Regions from separate parts of the Candidatus Paraluminiphilus aquimaris genome, predicted to be linked through region 3. Evidence: predicted binding sites of a transcription regulator. Region 3 holds the regulator's gene; each other region holds the start of a gene.

Region 1 (3,285 bases), 870 kb from region 3:
TTCAGTTAAGTTACAAGACGAATAGGAAATAGGTGTGGAAAAGCCACGCAACGCTGTGAAGCGATAGCACGCCGTGAGGCGTAAGGAGACCAGAATGAAAACGATGAAGAACTTAGCAATAAGCCTCTGCGTTTTAGGAGGCATGTATACCTCAGGCGCATCCGCCGAGGTTGTTCAAGACTGCGTACTGAGCGGTGAAGTGGTCAGTATTAATCAGCAGTCCTCTGAAAAAATGCGCGTCCGGTTCCACAAGATGGAACACGGCGAGCTTGCAAACTGTAATTTAAAAGGCCGAGCCAAGCGCGGTCGAGTCGATGCAGATATTACGATGGCAGGTCTTGAGCTACCGAAAGGTACAAAAGTTACCTATGCCTTCCAGCAGACACGATCAGAAGCCAATTGGCAGCTGCTGAGTGTTCAGCGCCCTGTTTTGCTGACGTCAAAAGACTAGTCGCAAACAATCATTACAGCGCCACCTGGATCTTTTCCACGTGGCGCTTTTTATTGCCTATCTAACGACATTATTGCGTCGCCGGCCAAATCAACTCAGACGTAGCGAAACCAAGCTGCTCGCTTCTCATCAAAAACGCCTCTCGCACCGGCGCACTCACCTCGGGCTCGCGTGATAACAACCATAGGTAATCGGTGTTATAGCCCGCGACAAACGCGTAACTGTAATCTTCAGCCAATTCAAAGACCGCGTAGGTTCCATAAAACGGGCCAAAAAATGAGACCTTTAAGTGAGCGACATCTTCAGCCCCCATCGGCTTAGCAACGCCCTCGGCCTGGCGCCATTCGCCCTGCTCTGTGTTAAACCCTTTGTTCAGCACCGAAATCGATCCATCCTCGTTCGCGGCATAGGTTGCCGTCACACGCTCGAGATTACGCTCGAAACTATGGTCCAAGCGCGCAATTTCGTGCCAAGTCCCTAGATAGCGATTGGAATCAAAGTCGGTAACTGGAGTCACCCCCTCGGGCAAGCCAGTACAAGCACTGAGAAAAAAAAGCGATAGCACGCCAAGTCGCTTGAGCATGTGATGACCTCCTTTTGGTAAATCACTGACAGAGTATGAACGACTACTCGTATTGATATGAGGTTTATTTCAAAAAGCCGTATACTGTATAAAAAAACAGTACTTTTAAGATGTCATACGCTGAACTTCACTGCTTGAGTAATTACAGCTTCTTACGAGGAGCTTCGCACCCCCAAGAGCTTGTCGAGCAAGCGGCCCACCTCGGCTACTCAGCACTTGCGATTACGGATGAATGCTCACTGGCTGGGGTTGTTAAAGCGCATGTGACAGCTAAAGAGCTCGATTTCAAACTTATTATTGGTAGCGAATTTACCATCAGCGAAGGCTTGAAACTGGTTGCCATCGCGCCCTCGCGCGCAGCCTATGGCGAGCTGTCCAGCCTCATCAGTCGATCCAGACGGCGTAGTGAAAAAGGTCAATACCTCACCCATTTACGCGATATTTACTTCCACTTAAAGCGCTGCTTTATCATTTGGCTACCGAGTGATGTCAACCAGGAACGCCATCATGCAGAGGCGCTTGCACGACGCTGCCCTGATCGGTTTTGGATCGGTATCCGCCAACTCTTAAGCCATGACGACCTACTTAGACTTGAGGAGATACAGTCTCTCGCTGACGAAATAAGTGTCCCGACTCTCGCATGTGGCAGTGTTGAAATGCATTCTGCCAGTCGGAAAATGCTGCACGACGTCATCACAGCCATACGCCATAACACTGCAATACAAGACTTAGGACCGCTCCGACTACCTAATAGTCAGCAACACCTACGACGGCTAGACAAACTCATACCGCTCTACCCTCAGACGCTTATCGGCGAAACCTTGCGCTTGGCTCAGCAGTGCAATTTCAGTCTTGACGAATTGCGGTATGAATACCCTGAAGAAGTGGTTCCCAAAGGCCATACCGCAAACAGCTATTTGCGCGACTGCGTATCGCACGGCGCCGCAAAACGTTGGCCAAACGGCGTGCCTACCGCCATCCACGAACGTATAGAGCGCGAACTCGCCTTAATCACTGAGCTTAATTATGAGTACTACTTCCTGACGGTGTACGACATTGTCAATTTCGCACGCACGCGCGACATCTTATGTCAGGGACGAGGGTCTGCAGCCAACTCGGTTGTCTGTTACTGCCTCCACATCACAGAAGTCTCACCCGAGCAGGTCTCACTGCTATTTGAGCGTTTTATCTCTCGTGAACGCGATGAACCACCCGATATCGATGTTGATTTTGAACACGAACGACGTGAAGAAGTTATTCAGTATATCTATCAAAAATACACGCGGCGCCGAGCAGCACTTGCTGCAACCGTCATTACCTACCGCTCGCGAAGTGCTGTCCGTGACGTTGGTAAGGCGCTTGGTATGGATGCTGTATTTGTTGAAGACCTGGCGAAGTCGCTCGCTTGGTGGAATAGGGAGCGGGAACTCACGGCCAAATTTAAAGAGCAGGGCATACAAGCTAGCAGTCAGCAGGCCGATATCTTCTTACGCATGACACAACAAATATTAGGATTCCCGCGTCATTTATCCCAACACGTTGGCGGATTTGTTATCAGTCGTGGCCCCATTTCAAACTTGGTCCCCGTTGAAAATGCCAGCATGCCCGACAGGACCGTTATTCAATGGGACAAAGAGGATATTGAATCACTAGGGTTGTTGAAGGTGGATATCTTGGCACTGGGAATGCTCTCGGCCATCAAGAAATCATTGGCTCTCGTCCAGCGAAAAAACCCCTCCATCAAATGTATTCAAGACATCCCTAACGATGATCAGGCAACGTTCCGGATGCTTCAAACAGGTGACTCATTAGGTGTCTTCCAAATCGAATCACGTGCTCAAATGTCGATGTTACCAAGGCTGAAGCCCAACTGTTTTTATGATCTCGTCATCGAGATAGCGATTGTGCGGCCAGGTCCGATTCAAGGTGACATGGTGCACCCCTACCTTCGCAGACGCGCGGGTCTCGAACCGATTACCTATCCAGATCCAGCCATCAAGTCTGTATTAGAGAGCACCCTAGGTGTGCCTATCTTTCAGGAGCAGGTGATTCGACTCGCCATGGTTGCTGCAGGCTTTAGTGGCGGAGAGGCGGATGCACTTCGTCGGGCCATCACAAACTGGGGACGCAACAGTAAGCTTCTGACTTTTGAGAATAAGCTCAAGGCCGGCATGTTGAAACGGGGCTATAGCCCCGACTTTGCCGATCAGCTGTTTAACCAAATCAAAGGTTTTGGTGGCTATGGATTTCC
Region 2 (3,285 bases), 870 kb from region 3:
TTCGATTCATTAGGATTATCCCTATGAGAAAAACAAAGCGCGATGATAGCCCAGTTAATACCGCAACTCGGAGCTTCGTTTGTGCTTGCCTGAACAAAGCACGAACCTTAAGGTCTACCCACAAGACGTGGAGAATAGATTGTGTCGCAGGGACCCCTATCAACCGATGCACAGATGCATCTTGACCAGATCAAAGCAGAGACACTTGATGCCGCTCGCACGCGTGCAAAAGAAAAGCGTCACAGTAAAGGTTACCGAACAGCAAGAGAGAATTTGCTGGACCTGGTCGATGACAGTAGCTTCATTGAGTACGGCCAGCTAGCCGTTGCTGCGCAGCGCGATCGTCGCGATCCGTCCACCCTTCGTGTTGATACCGCCGCTGACGGCGTCATAACAGGCACCGCCACGATTAACGCGACACTTTTGCCTGATGAGCGCGCTGACGTAGCCGTCGCAATTTACGACTACAGCGTACTTGCCGGAACACAAGGCTTCTTTCACCACAACAAGCTGGACCGCATTTTTGAAATTGCCGAGCGAGAGCGGCTGCCGTTTGTGATGTATACCGAGGGGGGCGGTGGACGCCCGGGTGACACTGACGTAAAGGTAAATATTGCTGGCCTCAACAGCACATCCTTCAGCCGTTGGGCCGGCCTTACTGGAAAAGTACCGCGCATCACCGTCAACAATGGCTATTGCTTCGCAGGTAATGCGGCTCTCTTTGGCGCAGGTGATGTTCGCATTGCCACAAAGAGCTCATCCATCGGTATGGCCGGACCTGCCATGATTGAGGGTGGTGGTCTTGGCGTATTTCATCCTGATGAAATCGGCCCAGTGAATACGCTGTGCAATGTGGGCGCCATCGACCTACTGGCGGAAGATGAGGCCCATGCAACTGCGCTCGCTAAGTGGACATTAAGTTATGCTCAGGGAGTCACCTCGCCAGGAGCCGTGGCAGATCAAACCACGCTGAGAACGTGCCTTCCCGAGAACCGGCGGATGGCCTATGACGTCCGGAAAGTAATGGATGTCTTATTCGATCAGCAATCGGTTCTTGAGTTACGTCCCGTCTATGGTCGTGCAGTGGTAACAGCACTTGCACGCATCGAAGGACATCCGGTGGTTGTTATTGCCAGCGACTGCCGACACCTCGGTGGTGCCATTGATGTCGATGCTGCGCGTAAAGCGAGTGACATGATGGAGTTGGCGAAGCGCTGGCAGTTACCGATCGTCTCACTTGTTGACACACCCGGCTTCATGGTTGGTCCAGAAAGTGAGGCCATGGGCGCAGCAAAGGTCATGCCTGAGCTCTTTAATACGGCAGCCAGTGTCACGACACCGTGGGTGGGTCTATTCCTCCGACGCGGTTATGGCTTAGGCGCAATGGCCCTCGTTGGCGGCTCCTTCGAATTCCCAACGCTTACGGCGAGCTGGCCACAAGGTGAGTTTGGTGGCATGGGCCTTGAAGGTGCTGTTCGACTGGGCTTTAAGAAGGAGCTCGAAGCAACACCCGCTGGTGAAGCCCGCGATGCACTGTATGAAAAGCTCGTCGCAGAGATGTATCAAAAAGGTCGTGCCACTGAAGCGGCGGCCTACCTCGAGATCGATATGGTCATAGACCCTGCGGAAAGTCGTTCCGTGATCTTGCGAGGCCTTGGCTTGTAAGGTCCTGGTTTACAAGGCCTTGCTTTTGAACGGTGGGTAAAGCCTCAATTCGCTCAAAACACCAATAAGCGTAATACCGCACTTGCTCAGGGGCGCTCATCATAATACTGTATAAATAAACAGTATTATGATGACTTAAGTGCTCTGGCTTTGCTTACACTTCCCAAAACTCCCTCTTGAAGCATTGGCCTCAAAGCCAGTGTGTAACGACGATATTTTACGTGTTGTCATTGAGGGACAGCGCGCCATTACCTGCGACGATGAGGTTGAGGCACTCGGTGTGACACCGGGACTCAAACAATCCACTGTAAGCGGCTTGCTCAGTGGTCACCCCCTGAAACTTTTATCCAGGGCACCGGAGGAGGAACTCAAAGTACTCAAGCGCCTTCGACAATGGGCTTATTCAATCACTCCAACCCTAACACTGTGGCGAGATGACTGCCTTCAGTTAGAAATCGGCCGCTGTTTATTAGTCCATGGCGGTTTAGAGCGCTTAATCGAAAAAATAACCGTCGAGCTCGACCGACGTGGCTTCACCACGCACATTGGAGTCGGTCCAAGTCAGGAAAGCGCTTGGCTATTCAGTCAAACGAGCCGCAGCCCCCAAACAGCGCAGCCAGCTGATGGTGCACCCCTCGAGGCGCAACTTGCGCCCATAGCACTTCACCGACTAGATGAGTTCGCAAAAGACGTTGCAGCACTCAATAAAGCGGGTGTTCGTCGTTTCGGCGAACTCCTAGCTCTCCCACAAGATGGCTTAAGACGACGCTGCAGTCAGGCGTTCTGTAACTGGATAGATCGACTTCTGTGCCGGGTCGAAGTTGCCATAGAAGACTTCCATCCAGAACCTGAGTACGGCGATATCGCCTGGCTGGGCTACGGGTCTACAAATAATCAGGAGCTCATTCAGCCGATGGCGCAGTTACTTCAGGACTTCTCGCAGTTTTTGAGAAATACCCAACTGCAGACACAGCATATACGCTGGGATTTCATCGCAGCACAAGGTGAAAGCCCTCAGCTACACGTACATAGCAGTGAGTGTCATAACGACCCAAACCGGTGGTTAGAGCAGTCACGTCTAAAACTGGAGCGACTTCAGTTCGATGATCTCATCGAGGGTATTTCACTCACAGCCTGCGAGCTCAGCTTGGCGCAACTCACAACGCAGGACCTGTTTCTAGAGTCCAAACACCAGGAGCCTTTATCGCAACTCATTGACCGCCTTCGTAGCCGGCTGGGTTTCCAAGCAGTGTCACACGTTTATGAGCGCGCCGAGCACTTACCTGAGTACTGCTCATTTATCGATGCCAATCAACTCAGCGCACCGGCAACCAAGGAAAAAAACCTGCGTCGACCTTTTTGGTTACTCGGGTCACCGCAACCCATTAGCCAGCGCGGCAACCAACTTTACTGGCTGGATGCTCTGGAGATTATTAGTGGGCCTGAGCGCCTTGAGGACTGCTGGTGGAGCCAACCCACAAGTCGAGATTATTACATCGCAAAAACAGGTGCAGGCCAGCCCGTCTGGATATTCCAGGACCGGCACAATCGCTGTTGGTTCCTACAGGGAATCTTCGAATAGTGGAATGTTTCACTAATGTGACTCTTTTATTTCACAAA
Region 3 (3,285 bases):
CACTTGAGTGCGACAAATGCGGTTCTGAAATGCAACTCAGGACGGGGCGCTTTGGCAAGTATTTTGGTTGTACCAATTCTGAATGCTCAAACACCCGCAAGCTACTGCGAAACGGGGAGGCGGCGCCACCTAAAATGGATCCGATTCCCATGCCGGAGTTGCAGTGCGTAAAGGTGGAAGATCATTATATTTTGCGCGATGGTGCGGCCGGTTTGTTTTTAGCGGCGAGTCAGTTTCCGAAACATAGAGAGACGCGAGCGCCGTTTGTTGACGAGCTTCTTGGGCATCAGGCTGAGTTGGACCCCAAGTATCATTTCTTATTGGATGCGCCGCGGGTCGATGATGCGTCAAATCGAACACAGATCCGCTTTAGTCGAAAGACCAAAGAGCAGTACGTCATGACTGAGGTGGATGGCAAGGCAACGGGCTGGAAAGCTTACTTCAATGCATCCGGATGGGTAGCGGAGGGGTCGGGTAAGCCTGCTCCGAAAAAGAAAGCAAAGGCCAAACCACGTGCGAAGGCGAAATCGAAAGCCGCCGCTTCGTCTAAGTCCAAGAAATAAGTCAGAGACCTTAGATTGAGTCAGGCCCAATCCTACGCAAATCACTCTTTGTATATGGCATCAATCATGATTGATGCTTGGCGGCGGGCTGAAACAGCGAAGGAGCAGGCGGCGCCAGCCATCGACGCCGCTTTTGCACCTGCAACGAGACTGCACTTACTCAATGCTTACGGTTGGCAGCTACTTGCTTGTCAACGCGTGGTAAATTTGCCCAACGATCCACCGCACTCAGCACGCGCGCTGCCGTCTCTCGCAGCTGGCATAGCGGTATCACCTGAGGTTCGCGAGATGGCGAACTTGGAGCAAGACGGTTGGCTGGCCGACCTCTTGCAACCCATATCCCCGGGATTGTCCCCTCGGCGTCCAAAAAATGTGTTGGCGGTCACGCGTCAGCAATTTAATTCGGCGTCAGCGGCAGAGATCTATGAGAAGCTTGAGGCCCTAATTGGTCGGGTTGCTGATGCGATTGACGAGTCATGAAACTACCGCGCCTTTGTGGCAAAACCCGATCTATAGTGTTACTGTCGGTAAAACAACACGACATATTGTGAGGTTGTCAGATGTCTACGTCGCTTTTAGAAATTGTTGATTTGGGTGATGGTGAGGTCGTTCTGCAAAGAGCAGACGACGATTCAGAGCCATTAGTGAGCATCCAATTTTCGGAAGAGGCGAGTGCCTATCTCATGGAGAATAACCTCGAAGTTGCAAAGGTTATGATTCAAGCTGGGATTCAAGCGGCAGCAAAGATCGCGGAGATGACTGGTGTAGAAATCGAGTCTTCGGACGCTGCTGAGGCATCTGAGTCGCGAACGCTGCATTAACAAGCGGTTCGCACTACCGGCGGATCACGCCGACACTTATCCCCTCTATCGCGACAGAGTCTTGGCTTAAGTCCAGCTGAATGGGCTCGTAGGCGTCGTTTTCTGCAACCAAGTCAACGCGAGTATCACTGAGCCTGTTCCAACGCTTGACCGTCACCTCGTCATCGATACGCACGACAGCAATTTGGCCTTGTCGAACCTGTGAAGTGCTGTGCACGGCGAGAAGGTCGCCATCGAAGATTCCTGCATCGACCATGCTGTCGCCGCACACCTGTAAAAAGTAATGCGCAGGCGGTGAGAAAAAAGTTGAGCTCAAATCGCAATAGTCCTCAATGTGTTCCTGGGCCAGTAGTGGTGCGCCCGCCGCCACGCGGCCAACAATTGGGATGCCGTTTTGCTCTGTTAGTCTAATACCGCGAGATGTGCCGGCGACTAACTCAATCACGCCCTTTTTGGCGAGCGCTTTTAAGTGCTCCTCTGCGGCATTTGCCGACTTAAAACCGAGTGTTCGTGCGATATCAGCGCGGGTAGGCGGCATGCCGGTTGTGTCGATACTACCCTTGATGACATCCATTACTTGCTGTTGGCGCGCGGTCAACTTTGCCATAGTGCTACTCCTTTCGATTTCCTGATGATAAAGGCAGTATGTATAAATGTACAGTATTGGCCGATCGGGTTTCGATGGGTAGGTTAGGCGTCATCAATTCATTGGAGTCGTCATGGAATCCATTCTCAGTTTTGTTTTGCCCTTGAGTGATTATTTGGGGACTCCCGCGGTCCCAACTGCACTGGTGTCGCTATTGTTACTTGGTGCTGTGGCTCATGTGCTTATTCGAAAGCTTGTCCAAAAGCTGGGTTCATTTGCCGATACGACGGCCGCTCGATGGGATGATGTCGTTTATTACGCGATTTCGCCGCCAGCCGAATGGGCGATGTGGATTTGTGTCCTCTACCTTTCGTTGGGGTTATTTGAACAGGCTCAGAGTCTGCGGATGGGGCTGTTGCACCTCGCCGATACGGGCGCCATATTGCTCATTGGTTGGTTGTTGCACCGGGTATCAGCGGGAATTGAGGCGGAGTTATTAGCGGATCATCGAGGCCCAAAGGGATCCGATGATCGTGCGTCCATTAACGCCGTTGCACGCTTGGCTCGCATTACTATTTGGGTGCTGGTTGTACTGATGGTAATGCAATCTCTGGGTGTGTCAGTGTCTGGCTTGTTGGCCTTCGGCGGCGTTGGCGGCATCGCGGTTGGTTTCGCAGCGAAAGACCTTCTGGCAAACTTTCTTGGGGGTGTCAGTATCTATCTGGATCGTCCCTTTGCCGTTGGTGACTGGATACGGTCTCCTGACCGGAATATCGAGGGAACTGTCGAGGAGATTGGTCTAAGAATGACGAGAATCCGGACTTTCGACCAGCGACCGTTGTATGTTCCAAACTCGACGTTTTCAAGTGTTTCCCTCGAAAACCCTTCAAGAATGACGAATCGACGCATATACGAAACGGTAGGGGTGCGATACGAGGATGCCGCAAAGGTGGCGGACATTGTAAAGGCTGTGCATACCATGTTGCTCGAGCACCCTGACATCGCTCAGGATAGAACGCTCATCGTGAACTTTAACCACATGGGGCCGTCGTCACTCGACTTCTTTTTCTACACGTTCACTAAAACAACCAATTGGGTGGAGTACCACAGCATTAAGGAAAATGTGTTGCTCAAAGTCCTCGAAATTGTCGCAGCACACGGTGCAGAGGTCGCGTTCCCGACCCAAACAATACATCACACACCGATTGAACCTAGCGAGTGATTTGAGCTGGCTCTCGTTCGGCTGTAGACGGCTTTTGGGGCGCCGACTCGGTGTTAATGAGCCCGCGAGTTAGGCTGTCGATGTCTCGGCGCA

Evidence for each region. The regulator LexA, encoded in region 3, represses DNA repair genes until DNA is damaged. The targets are predictions, from matches to a motif close to ACTGTNTNTANANACAGT.
Region 1: a site for LexA is predicted at 1,118-1,135, ahead of E0F26_RS00135 (error-prone DNA polymerase). Genes of this name have one in related genera too.
Region 2: a site for LexA is predicted at 1,772-1,789, ahead of E0F26_RS00120 (Y-family DNA polymerase). Genes of this name have one in related genera too.

The regions. Positions count from the first base shown of each region.
Region 1 covers NZ_CP036501.1:29,921-33,205, forward strand. Annotated here, with positions in the region: gene E0F26_RS00125 (hypothetical protein) at 95-451, shown strand; gene E0F26_RS00130 (lipocalin family protein) at 522-1,034, opposite strand; gene E0F26_RS00135 (error-prone DNA polymerase) at 1,145-3,285, shown strand, end outside.
Region 2 covers NZ_CP036501.1:26,633-29,917, forward strand. Annotated here, with positions in the region: gene E0F26_RS00110 (DUF885 domain-containing protein) at 1-10, opposite strand, end outside; gene E0F26_RS00115 (acyl-CoA carboxylase subunit beta) at 142-1,665, shown strand; gene E0F26_RS00120 (Y-family DNA polymerase) at 1,865-3,247, shown strand.
Region 3 covers NZ_CP036501.1:1,880,602-1,883,886, forward strand. Annotated here, with positions in the region: gene topA (type I DNA topoisomerase) at 1-563, shown strand, start outside; gene E0F26_RS08575 (hypothetical protein) at 630-1,043, shown strand; gene E0F26_RS08580 (hypothetical protein) at 1,124-1,384, shown strand; gene lexA (transcriptional repressor LexA) at 1,398-1,991, opposite strand; gene E0F26_RS08590 (mechanosensitive ion channel family protein) at 2,104-3,192, shown strand; gene E0F26_RS08595 (hypothetical protein) at 3,182-3,285, opposite strand, start outside.